DNA from 4 places in the Candidatus Pantoea multigeneris genome. Region 1 is predicted to be linked to each of the others. Evidence: predicted binding sites of a transcription regulator. Region 1 holds the regulator's gene; each other region holds the start of a gene.
The links. The regulator CRP, encoded in region 1, controls carbon source genes, mostly activating them, when cyclic AMP is high. The targets are predictions, from matches to a motif close to ATGTGANNNNNNTCACAT.
Positions count from the first base shown of each region.

Region 2: a site for CRP is predicted at 2,215-2,232, ahead of epd (erythrose-4-phosphate dehydrogenase). Genes of this name have one in related genera too.
Region 3: a site for CRP is predicted at 2,550-2,567, ahead of F3J40_RS14295 (YjcB family protein). Genes of this name have one in related genera too.
Region 4: a site for CRP is predicted at 2,315-2,332, ahead of adhE (bifunctional acetaldehyde-CoA/alcohol dehydrogenase). Genes of this name have one in related genera too.

Region 1 covers NZ_VWXF01000013.1:23,566-28,172, reverse strand. The annotation lists gene argD (bifunctional acetylornithine/succinyldiaminopimelate transaminase) at 1-69, shown strand, start outside; gene F3J40_RS21765 (YccS/YhfK family putative transporter) at 115-2,205, opposite strand; gene crp (cAMP-activated global transcriptional regulator CRP) at 2,264-2,896, opposite strand; gene F3J40_RS21755 (OsmC family protein) at 3,195-3,599, shown strand; gene F3J40_RS21750 (phosphoribulokinase) at 3,596-4,465, opposite strand; gene F3J40_RS21745 (YheU family protein) at 4,525-4,607, opposite strand, start outside.
Region 2 covers NZ_VWXF01000002.1:80,157-84,763, reverse strand. The annotation lists gene tkt (transketolase) at 123-2,114, shown strand; gene epd (erythrose-4-phosphate dehydrogenase) at 2,416-3,435, shown strand; gene pgk (phosphoglycerate kinase) at 3,485-4,607, shown strand, end outside.
Region 3 covers NZ_VWXF01000005.1:332,785-337,391, forward strand. The annotation lists gene F3J40_RS14280 (NCS2 family permease) at 1-1,169, opposite strand, end outside; gene soxR (redox-sensitive transcriptional activator SoxR) at 1,431-1,919, opposite strand; gene soxS (superoxide response transcriptional regulator SoxS) at 2,020-2,442, shown strand; gene F3J40_RS14295 (YjcB family protein) at 2,673-2,954, shown strand; gene F3J40_RS14300 (ATP-grasp fold amidoligase family protein) at 3,023-3,973, opposite strand; gene F3J40_RS14305 (MATE family efflux transporter) at 3,982-4,607, opposite strand, start outside.
Region 4 covers NZ_VWXF01000003.1:226,107-230,713, reverse strand. The annotation lists gene oppA (oligopeptide ABC transporter substrate-binding protein OppA) at 1-894, opposite strand, end outside; gene F3J40_RS09920 (YchE family NAAT transporter) at 1,507-2,154, opposite strand; gene adhE (bifunctional acetaldehyde-CoA/alcohol dehydrogenase) at 2,467-4,607, shown strand, end outside.

The DNA.
Region 1 (4,607 bases):
GAGAGCGCAGACATCAAAGAAGGCATGGCACGTTTCGCCCGTGCCATCGAGAAAGTGTTGTTTGCCTGATTCCGCGTTTACCGCGTTAGCAATGCCAGCCTTGTGCTGGCATTTTTATTGCTGATTATCCTGACGTTTACGCAGCAGCGGCAGCAGCCAGTGGCCGTGATGCGGCCGTTGGCTCCAGGCCAGTGATGAGATGGTATGCATCACATTGAGATGGCCGATGATGCGCTTCACGTGCAGCTCGAGCACCGTCATTGCCCCTTCATTAATGTTTTCTGCTTCGCTCATGACGTTGTTTTGCTGTCCTGGGCCGTCATACTCCAGTCGCTGCTGGCAGCGCTGCAAGGCAATTTCGCAAGACTGTAGATAACGTTCGGCCATGGCGGGTGGCAGCATGGTGTGTTCACGCGCCAGAATGGTCATGGCGTTGATATGCTCAACGATGAACTGGCTGTGCGTTACCCACAGACGCATGTCTTTGAGGTACTGCGCATTGAAGCCCGGCTCCTGCATCGCCTGATTAAGCGAGTTAAACATGGAGTTGTGTGCCTGGTTAACTTTGACCCGTTGATAAGCCAGTTTTTCCGCGCTCTGTTCCGGTCCCAGCAGCATCCTCAGGGCTTCCTGATCTGCTTCCAGCGCGTCATGCGCATTTTGCCGCAGCAGGCCGCTTTGCCACTGTGGCCACAGCCAAATCATGCCAGCGAATGCAATCAGGCAACCGGCCAGCGTATCCAGCAGGCGCGGGAGTAAAAACTGTGCGCCGTTGAGCGCCAGCAGTTGCAGCGAATACACCGCTGTTACCGTAAAGCCAATCATCGACCAGCCGTAAAACTTGCGGGTGAACAGGTAGCTGACAAAGGTAATCACCAGCATGGTCAGCAGCACCAGCGACTCCGCAACCGCAAAGTGAAGGCTGGCGGCGGCAATCACCAGACCGGCAAACGTACCCGCAGCCCGGTGTTGAATCCTGACCTGTGTGGCTTTATAGCCATTCTGGCTGACGAACATGATGGTCATCAGAATCCAGTAAGGTTTGGGTGCGTTGAACAGTAACCCCAGACTGGCACCAAACATCAGCATCACGGCAAAGCGCCCGGCGGTGCGCAGCGCTGAGGAGCGCCACGACAAGTAGCTACGCAGCGCAGGGAGCAGTGGCAGACGGCGCTGGCGGTCTGCCATCAGGTCTCGGGAATAGAGTGGTTTTTGGGTGCGCAGTACCCGGGCAATCCGGTTGAAGTGATAGAGGCAAAAGCTTCCCACCGGATTCCCCGGATGTTGACGGGCGATCTTTTCCAGCGCACCCAGCTGCTTATCCATGTTAAAGCGGTCTGGTAGCTGATGGTAAAGGATGTCATCGGCCAGCAGGCGCAAGCGGGCAGAGATGGTTTTCGCATTCCAGCGGATAACCGCTTCAGCGTGGCTCTGTTCGACCAGTTTCTGCACCTCTTCGGGCTGATGCAGGCTGACGGAGATATGTTCCTGTAAATCCAGCGCGACCTGGAACGCCCGTTTCAGACGTTGGTGGCTGTTGTTGCGACTGGCGGCCAGCATGTGCATCTGCTGATAGCAGGTATTCATCAAATCAACGGCTTTTTGCTGGCGAGCCAACAGCGGTGGCAGCGCCTTTTCCGGATCGGTGAGCTGGGTCAGCAGGGTATATTTAGCATCGCAGTAGTCTGCCAGTTCGCGGTACAGCAGGCTGAGGGACTCGCGCAGCGGCTGCTCTTTCCATAGCCAGAACCAGAGCCAGTTAAACAAGCCGTACCATAACGTTCCGCCAATGTAGAGCAGCGGAGGAACCCAGATCGGCAGGCGGCCAATCAGGCTGAGGGTAAAAATAGCCGCAATCAGTGTGCCGGGAAGCAGTCGGGCATGCAGTGGGCTGATCTCCCCTAAGACGCCGAGTAGCAACGGAAGTGCAAACAGAATGGCAGGTAATGGCACATTCTTCAGCAGCAAAAATTGCATCAGCAGGCTGGCGCTGGCAAACAGGCTACCGCCGACGATCAGACGTTTAAAGAAGCGTTTATGCGGGGTATCGAGGCCAGCGATGTTACAACAGGCAGGCACGAGCGAGAAAAGCAGGCCTTTTTGCAGATCGCCAAATAGCCAACCCAGGGCCACAGGTAAGCACAGCACTAACGTCTGGCGCAGGGCATAGTTAACTTCGGGGTGATAGATGATTCGACGCCACATCAGCTCATCATAAATAATGACGGCGCGAGGAGAGCCTCGCGCCGTAAATCAGAAAATATTAGCGGGTGCCGTAAACGACGATCGTTTTGCCGTGCGCGGAGATCAAATTCTGATCTTCCAACATTTTCAGAATGCGCCCGACCGTTTCACGCGAGCAGCCAACAATTTGCCCGATTTCCTGACGGGTAATTTTAATTTGCATGCCGTCTGGGTGGGTCATTGCATCGGGTTGTTTCGCCAGGTTGAGTAGCGTCTGAGCAATACGCCCGGTCACATCAAGGAAAGCAAGGTTACCGACTTTCTCTGAAGTCACCTGCAGGCGACGCGCCATCTGAGAAGAGAGGCGCATTAAAATATCTGGATTTACCTGAATTAACTGACGGAATTTCTTGTAAGAAATTTCAGCGACTTCACAGGCTGTTTTCGCCCGAACCCAGGCACTACGCTCCTGACCTTCTTCAAACAGGCCAAGCTCACCGATAAAGTCGCCCTGGTTGAGATAAGAGAGGATCATCTCTTTCCCTTCTTCGTCCTTGATAAGAACGGCGACAGAACCTTTAACGATGTAGTAAAGCGTTTCCGCCTTTTCGCCCTGATGAATCAGGGTGCTTTTGGATGGGTATTTGTGAATATGGCAATGGGACAGGAACCATTCGAGTGTAGGGTCTGTTTGCGGTTTGCCGAGAACCATTCGCGATCATCCTCTATTGTAATCGTGCCCAAAATACAGGGAGGGTAGCCCTGACAGGCGTTGAAATCATCAACCGTTTTCCAGTATGGGAAATTATGTCGGGGAAATATAAGCATCGCCCCGTTTTCGCCTTTATGTGACGAAAAATATTTTCATCTCTGTTTGTAGCACAGCTTTTGCCGACTGTCTTGTGTTGTCTCGCTTCAGCTGCAACGAGGTGGGTCTGGGTTCGGAGGCGATTGCTGTTTGTCAGGGAGAGGCGTACTCTGGCGGCAAATCGACCTCTGGAGTAAGTAACATGCAGGCAAGAGTAAAGTGGGTAGAGGGGCTGACCTTTCTCGGTGAGTCTTCTTCAGGCCATCAGATTATTATGGACGGGAATTCCGGCGATAAAGCGCCAAGCCCAATGGAACTGGTACTGATGTCCGCAGGCGGATGTAGCGCCATCGACGTGGTTTCCATTCTGCAGAAAGGGCGTCATGACGTGAGCAATTGCGAAGTGAAGCTGACCTCAGAACGCCGTGAAGAAGCACCGCGTATTTTCATCCATATTAATCTGCACTTTATCGTCACCGGTAAAGATCTCAGTGATAAAGCGGTAGCGCGGGCGGTGGATCTCTCTGCCGAGAAGTACTGCTCAGTGGCGATTATGCTCGGCAAAGGCGTAGAAATAACCCACAGCTATGAAGTGATTGCGGCTTAAGCCACACCTCGACCTTGCATCAGACGCTGCACCAGCGGCGTCATGATCAGCTCCATTGCCAGCCCCATTTTGCCGCCCGGTACGACCAACGTATTAATGTGCGAGATAAACGAGCCCTGAATCATCGCCAGCAGATAGGGGAAATCAATATCTTCCAGATCGCGGAAATGAATCACGACAAAACTTTCATCCAGTGAGGGGATTTCTCGCGCCGCAAACGGGTTTGAGGTATCGACAGTGGGCACGCGCTGGAAGTTAATGTGCGTGCGCGAGAACTGTGGGGTGATGAAGTTAATGTAGTCTTCCATCGAACGCACCACGGACTCCATCACGGCTTCACGCGAGTGGCCGCGCTCGCTGGTATCGCGGATCAGCTTTTGAATCCACTCCAGGTTAACGATAGGGACGACTCCCACCAGTAAATCCACCTGCCCGGCAACGTCGTGATTCTGTGCGACCACGCCACCATGTAATCCTTCATAAAACAGGACATCGGTGTTTTGCGGGAGCGGCTGCCACGGCGTAAAGGTGCCTGGCACCTGGTTCCAGGGTACGGCTTCATCGTAGGTATGCAGATACTTACGCGATTGTCCCTGACCGCTGCGGCCATATTCGGCGAGTGTGCTTTCCAGTAAGCCGAAGTCGTTGGCCTCTGGGCCGAAATAGCTGATGTGTTTACCCATATCGCGCGCTTTGCGAATCGCCATGTCCATTTCAGGGCGAGTAAAGCGATGGAAGCTATCCCCTTCCAGCGTGGCGGCCTGTAGCTGTAGCTGCTGAAAAATCTTGCGAAAGGCGAGGCTGGTGGTGGTTGTGCCTGCGCCACTGGAACCGGTCACGGCGATAATCGGATGCCTGGCAGACATAAATGGATTCCCTGTTAAGTCAGACGATGTGCATTGTTAACACGAAATGCGGGCGGATGCTATCCGCCACGAAACTCAGAACGCGGCATAATATTGACGCTTTCGTGCAGTTCTGACCACACCAAAACCACCTCACCACTCG
Region 2 (4,607 bases), on a different contig from region 1:
CATGTACTTTTGCCCTGATTATCATGTACATTGATGGGCGACTTTATTCTTGCCTTGTACGATAACTGATTAATTACAATAAGTTAGGTTCGGCGAGGCATCAATCCGACCTGGAGTTAAAAATGCCCTCTCGTAAAGAGCTTGCCAACGCCATTCGCGCGTTAAGTATGGATGCAGTACAGAAAGCCAAATCGGGACACCCGGGTGCCCCAATGGGCATGGCAGACATCGCCGAAGTGCTGTGGCGTGGTTTCCTGAACCACAACCCAACTAACCCGCAGTGGGCAGATCGCGACCGCTTTATTCTGTCTAACGGCCACGGTTCCATGCTGATCTACAGCCTGCTGCACCTCACCGGTTATGACCTGCCAATCAGCGAGCTGGAAAACTTCCGTCAACTGCACTCTAAAACTCCAGGTCACCCGGAATACGGCTACACCGTGGGTGTAGAAACCACCACTGGCCCACTGGGGCAGGGTATTGCTAACGCCGTGGGCTTCGCAATTGCAGAGCGCACGCTGGCAGCACAGTTCAACCGTCCTGGCCATGACATCGTTGACCACAACACCTATGTGTTCATGGGCGACGGCTGCATGATGGAAGGTATCTCCCATGAAGTGTGTTCACTGGCGGGTACCCTGAAGCTGGGCAAACTGGTCGCATTCTATGATGACAACGGTATCTCTATCGATGGTCACATTGAAGGCTGGTTCACCGACGATACCGCGATGCGTTTCGAGTCTTACGGCTGGCACGTTATCCGTGGCGTAGATGGTCACGATGCAGCGGCAATCACCAAAGCAGTAGAAGAAGCGCAGGCGGTTACCGATAAGCCTTCACTGCTGATGTGCAAAACCATCATCGGTTTTGGTTCACCAAACAAAGCGGGTACGCACGATTCACACGGCGCACCGCTGGGTGATGAAGAGATCGCACTGACCCGTAAGCAGCTGGGCTGGAACCACGCACCATTTGAAATCCCTTCAGACATCTATGCTGAGTGGGATGCGAAAGAAGCGGGCCAGGCGAAAGAAGCCGCCTGGAACGAGAAGTTCGCGGCTTACGCACAGGCGTTCCCGGAGCTGGCGGCAGAGTTCACCCGTCGTAGCACCAACGCACTGCCAGCTAACTGGCAGGAAGAGTCACAGAAATTCATCGAGCAGCTGCAGGCGAATCCGGCGAAAATCGCTAGCCGTAAAGCTTCTCAGAATGCAATCGAAGCGTTCGGTAAGATCCTGCCAGAATACCTCGGCGGTTCTGCGGACCTGGCACCAAGTAACCTCACCATGTGGTCAGGTTCTAAGCCAATCAACGAAGATGCAGCCGGTAACTACATCCATTACGGCGTGCGCGAATTCGGTATGACCGCGATTGCCAACGGCATCTCACTGCACGGCGGCTTCCTGCCGTACACCGCAACCTTCCTGATGTTCGTGGAATATGCGCGTAACGCTGCGCGTATGGCCGCTCTGATGAAAATCCGTCAGGTACTGGTCTACACCCACGACTCCATCGGTCTGGGTGAAGATGGTCCAACGCACCAGCCGGTTGAGCAGATCGCCAGCCTGCGTACTACCCCGAACATGAGCCTGTGGCGTCCATGTGACCAGGTAGAATCTGCGGTGGCGTGGAAATATGCTATCGAACGTCAGGATGGCCCATCGGCGCTGATCTTCTCTCGTCAGAACCTGGCGCAGCAGGATCGTACCCCTGAGCAGTTGGCAAACGTAGCACGCGGTGGTTATGTGCTGAAAGACAGCGCTGGCCAGCCAGAGCTGATCCTGATCGCGACCGGTTCAGAAGTTGAACTGGCTGTAGCCGCTTACGACAAGCTGACCAGCGAAGGCCGTAAAGTGCGCGTCGTGTCTATGCCATCAACCGATGCCTTCGACAAGCAGGACGCGGCTTACCGTGAATCTGTGCTGCCAAAAGCGGTTGCTGCGCGTGTGGCTATCGAAGCAGGCATCGCGGATTACTGGTACAAGTACACCGGCCTGAACGGCGCTATCGTCGGCATGACCACCTTCGGTGAGTCTGCCCCTGCGGAAAAACTGTTCGATCTGTTCGGTTTCACCGTAGAAAACGTTGTCGCTAAAGCGAAAGAATTGCTGTAATTCTCGCCATTATTCTTACGGGCGGCCACTGTGCCGCCCGTTTGTTATTCCACCAGCCCGATTTTTATTCTCCCCTCACTGCGCTTTTAATCCGCATAAATTGTGATTCAGATCTAATTTTAGTCACTTTCCTTACCGCTAATGGTTCCCGTTATTCCTGTGATCATCTACTCTAGCTGAACCGTTTCAGTCATAGTGAAAGCTCAACGCCGACCTGCTGAAAAACAGGAGAAAATTCCTGTACAAATTGCCCTGAAACGCTCAGGCTAACGGCACCTTTTTTTGCAGGACTGGCAGGGTTATGACCATTCGGGTAGCAATCAATGGCTTTGGCCGTATTGGACGCAACGTATTGCGGGCGCTGTATGAAACAGGGCGTCGTGCCGAAATTAGCGTGGTTGCGGTCAACGAACTGGCACCGGCAGAGGGCATGGCGCATCTGCTGAAGTACGACACCAGCCATGGGCGCTTTGCCTGGGATGTTCGTCAGGAAAGAGATCAGCTGTGCGTGGGTGATGACACCATCCGTATTCTGCATCTTTCTGAAATTAAGGATTTGCCGTGGGGCGATCTGAACGTTGACGTGGTGCTGGACTGCACCGGCGTGTATGGCAGTCGTGCCGATGGCGAAGCCCATTTGCAGGCTGGAGCGAAAAAAGTGCTGTTTTCCCATCCGGGTGGAAACGACCTCGATGCCACCGTGGTGTTTGGCGTGAACGAGCAGGAGCTGAAACAGGAACATCGCATTGTGTCGAATGCCTCCTGTACCACGAACTGCATCATTCCGGTCATCAAACTGTTGGATGATGCTTTTGGCATTGAGTCCGGCACGGTGACCACCATCCACTCGGCGATGCACGATCAGCAGGTGATTGACGCCTATCACAGCGACCTGCGCCGTACCCGAGCGGCCAGCCAGTCAATCATTCCGGTGGATACGAGACTGGCGGCGGGGATTACCCGTATTTTTCCGAAATTTAACGACCGCTTTGAAGCTATAGCGGTGCGCGTGCCGACGATTAACGTCACGGCGATTGATCTCAGCGTCACTGTGAGTCAGCCTGTGGCGGCCTGTGACGTCAACGCAGTGCTGCGCTCGGCTTCGGAAGGGGCATTCCGTGGTATAGTTGACTATACGGAATTACCGTTAGTCTCTGTCGATTTTAATCACGATCCGCACAGTGCCATTGTCGATGGCACGCAGACGCGGGTCAGTGGTCAGCACCTGATCAAGACCCTGGTCTGGTGCGATAATGAGTGGGGCTTTGCTAATCGTATGATTGATACTACGTTAGCGATGGCTGCCAAAGGTTTCAGCTAAGGCGCGGTCTGCGCCAGCAAACTTAAGCGAATCAACGAGAGGGTTCACCATGTCTGTAATTAAGATGAGCGATCTGGATCTGGCTGGTAAGCGTGTTCTGATCCGTGCCGATCTGAACGTGCCAGTTAAAGAAGGAAAAGTGACGTCTGACGCACGTATCCGTGCCTCCCTGCCGACCATCGAAGCCGCGCTGAAACAGGGTGCTAAAGTGATGGTTACCTCTCACCTGGGTCGTCCGACCGAGGGTGAATACAACGAAGAATTCTCCCTGCTGCCGGTAGTTAACTACCTGAAAGACAAGCTTAACGGCACCAAAGTGACCCTGGCTAAAGACTACCTCGAAGGCGTTGAGCTGTCTGCCGGTGAACTGGTGGTTCTGGAGAACGTGCGCTTCAACAAGGGCGAGAAAAAAGACGACGAAACCCTGTCGAAGAAATACGCTGCGCTGTGTGACGTCTTCGTGATGGATGCCTTCGGTACTGCGCACCGCGCACAGGCTTCTACCCACGGCGTTGGCAAGTTTGCTCCAGTAGCTTGTGCGGGTCCGCTGCTTTCTGCTGAGCTGGAAGCCCTGGGCAAAGTCATGAGCAACCCAGAGCGTCCACTGGTTGCCGTGGTTGGCGGTTCTAAAGTGTCGACCAAATTCGACGTGTTGCAGTCACTGGTGAAAATCGCGGATACCGTGATTGTCGGCGGCGGCATCGCCAACACCTTCGTGGCAATTGACAACAACGTAGGTAAATCACTCTACGAGCCAGATTTCGTGGAAGCCGCGAAGAAACTGCGTGATGAGCACGGTATTCCGGTGCCAACTGACTCACGCGTGGGTACTGAGTTCTCTGAAACTGCACCTGCCACCGTGAAAAAAGTCTCAGAAGTGGCCGACAATGAAGAGATCATGGACTTCGGCGATGAAACTGCCCTGGCGATGGCTGACCTGCTGAAAAGCGCTAAAACCATCCTGTGGAACGGCCCGGTTGGCGTATTTGAATTCCCTAACTTCCGCAAAGGCACCGAAATCGTTGCCAACGCCATTGCAGACAGTGACGCATTCTCTGTTGCAGGCGGCGGTGATACGCTGGCCGCGATCGATCTGTTCGGCATTGAAGATAAAATCTCCTATATTTCTACCGGTGGTGGTGCATTCCTCGAGTTCGTGGAAGGCAAAATCC
Region 3 (4,607 bases), on a different contig from region 1:
GACATCGCATCTACAAAGTCTTTGAAATCGATCTTGGCGACATTACTCAGCATCAGCAAACCGACGTACATCAACGCAGGCGCAGTTGCGTAAGCCGGAACCAGATAAGCCAGTGGTGACATAAACAGAATCAGGAAAAACAGTAATCCAACTACCACTGCGGTTAAACCGGTCTTTCCACCTGCTGCTGTGCCCGCAGCCGATTCGATGTACACCGCCGCAGGTGCTGCTCCCACTAAACCAGCAAACAGGCTACTCACTGAATCAGACGTCAGCGCGCGGCCACCGTTAATAATCTGCCCCTGCTCATCCAGCAGATTTGCCTGACCTGCAACTGCACGAATCGTGCCGGTAGCATCGAACACCGCTGTCATCACCAGCGCCAGTACGCTAGGCAGCACTACCGGGCTAAGCGCGCCGGCGATATCCAGGCGGAACAGCTGAGAATGTCCGTTACTGTCGGTCAGCGTCGGCAAGGCAAACAGCCCCTGCCAGCGCACCGCCGGATCAAAGATCAATCCCAACAAAGAGATCGCCACGATCACCAACAAAATACCGCCCGGCACCCGGCGTTTTTCTAAACCAATAATGGCCGCCAGTCCCAGCAGTGTCATCACTACAGGGAAAGCGGTGATATGTCCCAACACCACCGGCATCCCTGCGCCAGGGTTTTTCATCACCAGGCCCACACCGTTCGCCGCAATCAGCAGCAGAAACAGGCCAATCCCCACGCCAGTGCCGTGCGCCACGCCCATCGGCAAATTACGTAAAATCCAGCCACGAATTCCGGTGGCAGAAATCAGGGTAAACAACACGCCCATCAGGAATACGGCACCCAACGCCACCGGCACACTCAAGTGCTGTCCGGCCACCAGGCTATAGGCGGTGAATGCGGTTAACGAGATCGCACAGCCAATCGCCATGGGCAAATTAGCCCACAGGCCAATCAAAATTGAGCCAAAACTGGCTACCAGACAGGTCGCAACGAACACGGCCGTTGGCGCGAATCCAACGCCACCCAACATGCCGGGAACCACGATGACGGAATACACCATCGCCAGAAAAGTGGTCAAACCGGCCAGGATCTCCTGACGCACGCTGCTGCCACGTGCGGAAATAGCGAACCAGGCGTCCAGCTTGCCAGCGGACGGGCGTGATTCTACAGACATAATTGAACCTCAATAGCAGGGAGTTAAGGCGAAAAGTACTGGCGGCAACACTGCACATTTATTAACCAGATGATACGCAAACGATTATCCGGCCTTTTCTGGCAGAGGATCAACTGCTGAATTGCGATATAGCAGAACAATTAATGGTTACTCTGGATTTTCAACATGAAGTGCTGCACAGCTGAAGTCAGCCGTACGGCCCCAGAGCCAAACGGGTGCTGTATCAGTCATCTCTCCGCAACGGGGTCGTTGCCAGAATGCTTAGCCGTGGGGATCTTCGCCTTTCTCCTCCTGATGCGGCTCCAGCAAGACGGCACCGGACCCCTGTTCACCCAGTTTATCGCCGGGATTGCGCAGCGGGCAGTCGCGCATTGAGAGGCAGCCGCAGCCAATACAGCCATCAAGGTCATTACGCAAACGCATCAGCGTATCAATACGGTTATCCAGCTCCTGACGCCAGTGCTCAGTCAGTGTATTCCACTCCTGCGTAGACATGCGTTTGTCCGGGCGTAAATGCATCAGACTCTCACTGACGGTGGCCAGCGGTATCCCAATACGCTGAGCAACCTTAATGATTGCCACTCTTCTGAGTACGTCACGCCCGTAGCGTCGTTGATTACCGCCATTACGCGTACTGGAAATTAACCCTTTGCTTTCATAGAAATGCAGGGCCGATACCGCTACGCCGCTTCTTTTTGCCACCTCACCGGGGGTAAGAACGGGCTTGGGATAATTGCGTTCTTTTTTCATTTTGGCTCTTTACCTCAAGTTAACTTGAGGAATTATACTCCCCGACAGCTAAATCATGAATCCCTCGGGCGATCCTGCCGGTTTTGATAAGGATAAGACGATGATGCAAGAGGAAATTATTTTTTCACTCACCCACTGGATTGAGCAGAATCTCGATAAGACGCTCTCCATTGATGAAGTGGCCGCCAAATCTGGTTATTCAAAGTGGCATCTGCAGCGTATGTTCCGTTCTGTGACGAAACAGACGCTGGGTGGTTACATTCGTGAACGCCGTCTGACGCTGGCCGCAGAAGCGCTACGTCAGACCCAGCGTGCAGTTTTCGATATTGCGATGCAGTATGGCTTTGATTCACAACAGACATTTTCGCGGGTGTTTCGCCGCCAGTTTGCACAGACACCCACGGCTTATCGCCACACCATGCGGCGCCAGGCCATGCAGCGTCCGCGTCTGGTAACCTTCGACTGTAATGACAACACCAGTTTCAACTCACGCCCACAGGGTGAGTACTGCCCGATTTTCTGATAGCCCTTCACGCGCCCGTTCCGGGTGCGTGGCTTTCCTGCCTGCTCAAAAAATTTGCTGCCGATGAAGGTGCAAATTTTATTCATATTTTCAAATCCAGTGATATAATGTGAGCCAGGTCACATATTGACCACCTGTTCCGCAATAGCAGGATGCCCCTGACATCCTGCTGTCTCATGCTATGTCGTACGCCTGTCAGGGATGAATGCCGAAATTTGAGGTCCATGCCAATGGCTACGTTAACTACCAGTCTGCTCGTTATGCGTTGGGAACTGCTCAGCGCCGTTATGATGTTTTTCGCCAGTACCATGAAGATAAAATTCCGCCGCAACAGCAATCACCTGCTGGCTTTTGCCTGTGGTGGCGTAGGTCTTGGCATGTCATGTTGGTTCGTCACCGGTCTGCTCGGCATTACGTTGAGCATGGAGACACTGACCCACATGGTAGACGTCACCAAAACATCATTCGTTAACGTAATGAGTATGACGCCAGCCACCTGGCCGATGCCGTAAGCAAGTACCGCTTCCTGACAGCACAATAAAAAACCCTGCATTGCAGGGTTTTTTATTGTGCTGTGTGGTCAAATTTTCTTAGGTATAGTGGCGATGCCGACCTCACTGGCTTTCACGCTTGCGCTCTTCGTCTCGCCACGATCCTGAATCCACATATCTCCCATCATCTGATTTAAGCCTCGATCCAGCCCGGTCACCAGCCCTGCTCCCGGCGTAAAGGTCAACTCGCCAAAGTAAATCCGCTGGTCGTGGATGTACCAATCCACCCGGACATAATCGAAATCACTGGCGAGGACTTTGCTCAGCTCCAGCGCCTGTTGCAGCGGCGCTTTAAGTGCCGAGATATCCAAACCGGTATCACGGATCTTATGAAACGCCTCGCAGAGATTGTTGACGAAAAAACTCATCGATAGCGCAGGATTTTCCCGGTTATAGATCACCTGCAACACATACTCAAAACGGCCATCGCGTTTGTTAAACATATGAAATTTATAATCAATCGGCGGTTTTGTGCCATCGCCAATATACTGTTCAACAATGATGCGAGGCTGAATAAAACGGTAATGAATTTCCCGCGATGCGCTGGCATAGTCGGTGTTCAACCATTGATGACAGCGTTGAATGATCTGCTGCTTTTGCCGCATATCCGGCTCTTCCAGCATAATCTCCACCAGGCTGGAGGCGTGATTGGGTTTGATTACCGCGCCTTTCCACTGCGCTAATCCGTTTAACGTCGTGGGATCCGTGGTTTCATGCAACAGCGGGATCAAGTACGCCGACCCGATCCTGGATTCAATATGTTCACGCACCAAAAATTTGTCAGACAGGCGTGCATAGCGTTGGTGGTCACCGTAGACAAACTTCCGATACAAGACCTTTTCGTTAAACACTTTGGGCTGCCGCAGGTTCGGCAACTGGTGAAAGGTGCGGTAGTAGTAGAGGCGATCCTGGTATGCCCAAGGCATTTTTTTAATGAAGTATTGGACGCTTCTTCTGAGTTCGTCTTTCAACTTTAACATCTGGAACCTCATTTGTAGGTTTTGTAGTTGAGTGAGGAGATCTGAATTTTTTGGATAACGCCGTTTTTGAAGAAGTAGTTCATCACGGTAAGGGACAAAAGTTCTGAAAGAAAAACACTCCACGCGGCTCCCAAAATGCCGTGCTGATGAATCAGCCACCACGAAAGCGGCAGGCTAATTGCCACCAGACAAGTAATTTTTCCCAGTAGGTAGTTAAAGCCTCCCTCTTTAACCATGTAGCGATAGGCTACGGTCCCCATTGCCGAAAAGCAGGTTGCTGACGACAGCAACGTGATGAGACTTCCTGACTGTGTGTACTCATGGCCGTACAAGGCAATAATGATCTTCTCGCCAAACAGCGCGACGACGAAAAGCATCAATAATGAAACCCCCATCACATACCCATGCAGCCGTGCCGCTAGCCGCAGAGCAACTTCCCCACGCGCTCTGAAAATTTCCGTAAAGCAGGACGTAATCAGCGCGACAGGAATAAAAATCCACGACGCCGCGACAGTATTTGCCGCGGCAAACAACCCCAAATCACGCGCAGGTGCAATGCCAGCAAGGAACATCTGGGCGGTTTTTACCTGCACCGCAATGAAAATACTGGAGATAGCCAACGGTAAACCGGCAT
Region 4 (4,607 bases), on a different contig from region 1:
ATAAGGCGTCACAACCAGCTCTTTGCCATTATCCTGCTGCAGCTTTTTAAACAGCTCAATCGGCAAGTTGTTATAGGTCATATCGCTACCGTTGCTGGAGAAGTAGCGATTGACGTCACTGACTTCTGAGCTGATCGGCAAGAAGGTCACTTTATCCAGCGTGGTATGCGCATTGTCCCAATACTCTGGATTGCGTACCACAGTCAGCTGTTCGTTGATCACATGGGACTGGACTTTAAAGGCACCATTACCTACCCAGTTCTGCGGCAGCGTCCACTGTTCGCCAAACTTCTCCACCACTGGCTTATAGACCGGTGACATTGAACTGTGGATCAGCAGTTTATAGAAGTACGGAACCGGTTCACTGAGCGTGACCTGTAGAGTGTGGTCATCCAGCGCTTTCACCCCAAGGTCGGTGATCGGCTTCTTGCCCGCAATGATCTCATCCACATTCAGCAGGTGACCATATTGCAGGTAGCTGGCATAAGGTGACGCGGTTTTTGGATCGGCCAGGCGTTCCCAACTGTAGACAAAGTCCTGGGCGGTCACCGGTGCGCCGTTGGACCATTTCGCCTCTTTGCGCAGGTGGAAAGTCCAGACCTTGAAGTCTTTATTATCCCAGCTCTCTGCAACGCCGGGGATCGGGTGCCCCTGCTCATCGCTGATCACCAGACCTTCCAGAATATCGCGGCTGACATTCGATTCTGGCACGCCTTCAATTTTATGGGGATCGAGTGACTGCACTTCACTGCCATTCCCCTTAATCAACTCTTGCTTTGCCGCCAGTTCTACGCCAGCGGGGACTTGAGCGGCCCAGGCAGAAAATTGCCCCATGCTGTTCAACGCCGCGATAACACCTAATGTAACCAGACTTTTTTTTGTGATGTGAACCATTACTTAACTCCAGTTTTATTATTTCCGCCGCGTCAGGTTGCCCGGCGATGCTTTATGTTGTGCTAACGATCACTTGTGCTGTTCTGCCCGATTTCATCGTGGTGACACAAACTCACTACAGGCTTAAGCAATTTCCGTACTCATTTGACTAAAACAACTAAAAAAAAAGCCAGCGGGCCTTAACGCATTGGAGAAATGTTACCTAAATCACAATGTGGTTATTGATTTAGCGGGATAAATCTTAATTTCCATAAAAAAATAACACGATAACCCTATGAAAAGTAATACCTAAAGCCTGATATTCGATAAGTCACGCCGTAAAAGATCGCCACCATCACTCAGTTGCGGTCAAAGCCACTTAATCAACTAAGATACCTGGATATGTGCAACGCCATTCACCACAAAGTAGCGTAATCTCAGCTTTTTGTGTTGTGATAAAAATCACAAACGTTCTGCAAATTTTGCATTGAGCAGGCGGGAGAAGTAATAAATGTGATAATGAAGGGATTATTATTAGCCAATGGCACGATTGCACCACAAAAGAACATTGCGCCCTTTTATGGTGCATTAAAAAGCAGAGTAAAAGATTCGCGCCCTGAAATAACAGAATATTTAACCAAGCAGTCCAGGAAACAGAGATTTAATTCCGGCGACAATAAACTCAATCCCCAGTGCCATCAGTAACAGGCCCATAATACGGGTAACGACGTTGATCCCTGTCTGCCCTAATACTTTCACCATCAGGGGGGCGGCACGAAACAGCAGCCAACAGCAGCCTGCAAACAGCGCAATGGCCAGGCTGAAACCGAGTAAATTTTGCCAGTTGTGATAACGGGTGCTCCAGACAATGGTCGAACTGATGGCACCAGGACCGGCCATCAGAGGCAACGCCAGGGGCACCACGCCAATACTTTCACGAATGGCCGTTTCTGACTTCTCCTGTTTATTCTGTTTATCTTCACCCAACTTACCGCTGATCATCGACATCGCAATGGTCATTACCAGAATGCCGCCTGCAATGCGGAACGAATCGATTGAGATACCAAACAGATGCAAGATGCCATCGCCGAGGAACAGTGCCGTCCAGAGGATTATCGCGACCGCAAGATTGGCGGTGAGGTTGGTTTTATTCCGTTCTGCCAGCCCCTGAAAGCGCGTCATACTGATAAAAACCGGGATGATGCCGATCGGGTTGACTAAGGCGAACAGCCCAATAAAAAACTTGATGTAGCCGGAGAGATCAAGCACGACAGTATTCAAAGACAACTCCCTGAGTAATGAGTGAACCGAACCGAAATCAGTCAGCCATTGTTAGCATAGCTTGCCCTGTTATTCAGCGCAGAATCGATGGAAAAAAATCTGGAAACCCGCCACCCATTTTACCCAAAGGCGCTAGCTGAATGGTGTCAGCTTGCGCAAAAATTGACCCAGATCATATTTTCAACCCGCATTCCGATCTACGCTATCCCCTGTCAGAGAGTCCTTTCCCCCAGCCAGACTAAATGGTTTTCGTAAACAGGCCGTTTTACACCGGTTTACGAAAAAAATTTAACTTCTCGTCAGGAGATTATTATGACTGTCAGTAATGTCACTGAACTCAACGCTCTGGTTGCCAGAGTGAAATCCGCTCAACAAGCCTATGCCACTTTTAGCCAGGAACAGGTTGACCGCATTTTCCGCGCGGCAGCCCTCGCAGCGGCAGATGCACGCATTCCTCTCGCCAAACTGGCGGTAGCGGAATCCGGCATGGGCGTAGTGGAAGATAAAGTCATTAAAAACCACTTCGCCTCTGAGTACATCTACAACGCCTACAAAGATGAGCAGACCTGCGGCGTATTAGCCACCGATAACGCATTCGGCACCATGACCATTGCTGAGCCGGTGGGTCTGATTTGCGGGATCGTCCCGACAACAAACCCCACTTCGACCGCCATTTTCAAAGCGCTTATCAGCCTGAAAACGCGCAACGGCATTATCTTCTCTCCTCATCCACGGGCAAAAAACGCCACCAATGAAGCGGCTAACATCGTGCTGAAAGCCGCTGTGGCGGCAGGCGCGCCGGCCGATATTATCGGCTGGATTGATACCCCCTCCGTTGAGCTCTCCAATGCCTTGATGCATCACCCCGATATCAATCTGATTCTGGCAACCGGCGGCCCCGGCATGGTGAAAGCCGCCTACAGTTCCGGTAAGCCAGCCATTGGCGTCGGTGCGGGTAATACGCCGGTCGTCATTGATGAAACCGCAGATATTAAACGTGCGGTAGCGTCAATCCTGATGTCGAAAACCTTTGATAACGGCGTGATCTGTGCCTCTGAGCAATCAGTGATTGTCACCGATACCGTGTATGCAGCGGTGCGCGAGCGCTTCGCCAGCCACGGTGCTTACCTGCTACAGGGGAAAGAACTGGCGGCAGTACAGGGATTAATCCTGAAAAACGGCGCACTGAATGCCGCGATTGTTGGCCAGTCTGCGCACGCCATCGCCGCGCTTGCCGGTATCAACGTCCCTGAGGATACCCGCATACTGATCGGCGAAGTGAGCCAGATTGATGAGTCTGAACCCTTTGCCCACGAAAAACTCTCGCCAACCCTTGCCATGTACCGCGCCAAAGATTTCCACGATGCGGTGGCAAAAGCAGAACAGTTGGTGGCACTGGGCGGCATTGGTCATACATCTTGCCTTTACACCGATCAGGATAATCAAAAACCGCGCGTCAGCTATTTTGGCGAACGCATGAAAACGGCGCGCATCCTGATCAATACCCCTGCCTCTCAGGGTGGGATCGGCGACCTGTATAACTTTAAACTCGCACCTTCTCTGACCCTGGGCTGTGGCTCATGGGGCGGAAACTCAATTTCTGAAAATGTCGGTCCAAAACATCTGATTAACCGGAAAACTGTCGCGATGCGAGCCGAAAATATGCTGTGGCATAAATTGCCAAAATCCATCTACTTCCGTCGTGGTTGCCTGCCGTTAGCATTGGAAGAACTGGCCGTGGATGGCGCAAAACGTGCATTTATCGTGACTGACCGTTTCCTGTTCAACAACGGCTATGCCGAGCAGGTGACGCAGGTATTAAAGCAACACGGTGTTGAAACCGACATATTCTTTGAGGTTGAAGCAGATCCGACCTTGTCTACCGTACAGAAAGGTGCGGAACAGATGCGCAGCTTCAAACCGGATGTGATCATCGCACTGGGCGGCGGATCGCCGATGGATGCGGCCAAAATCATGTGGGTGATGTATGAACACCCCACTACGGATTTCGCCGACCTTGCACTGCGCTTTATGGATATCCGTAAACGTATCTACCGCTTCCCGACGATGGGTGAGAAAGCCCGTTTTGTGGCCATCAGCACCACTTCCGGTACCGGTTCTGAAGTGACACCTTTTGCCGTGGTCACTGATGACAAGACAGGCCTGAAATATCCGCTGGCAGACTACGCATTAACGCCAGACATGGCGATTGTCGATGCCAACCTGGTGATGGAGATGCCTCGTTCACTGTGCGCGTACGGTGGGATAGATGCGGTAACGCACGCACTGGAAGCCTACGTTTCTGTTCTGGCCAGTGAGTTCTCCGATGGTCAGGCCTTGCAGGCGCTGAAAATGTTGAAGGGGTACTTACCTGCCAGCTATGCGTCAGGAGCACAGGACCCGGTTGCTCGCGAGAAGGTCCACAATGCTTCAACCATCGCTGGGATCGCTTT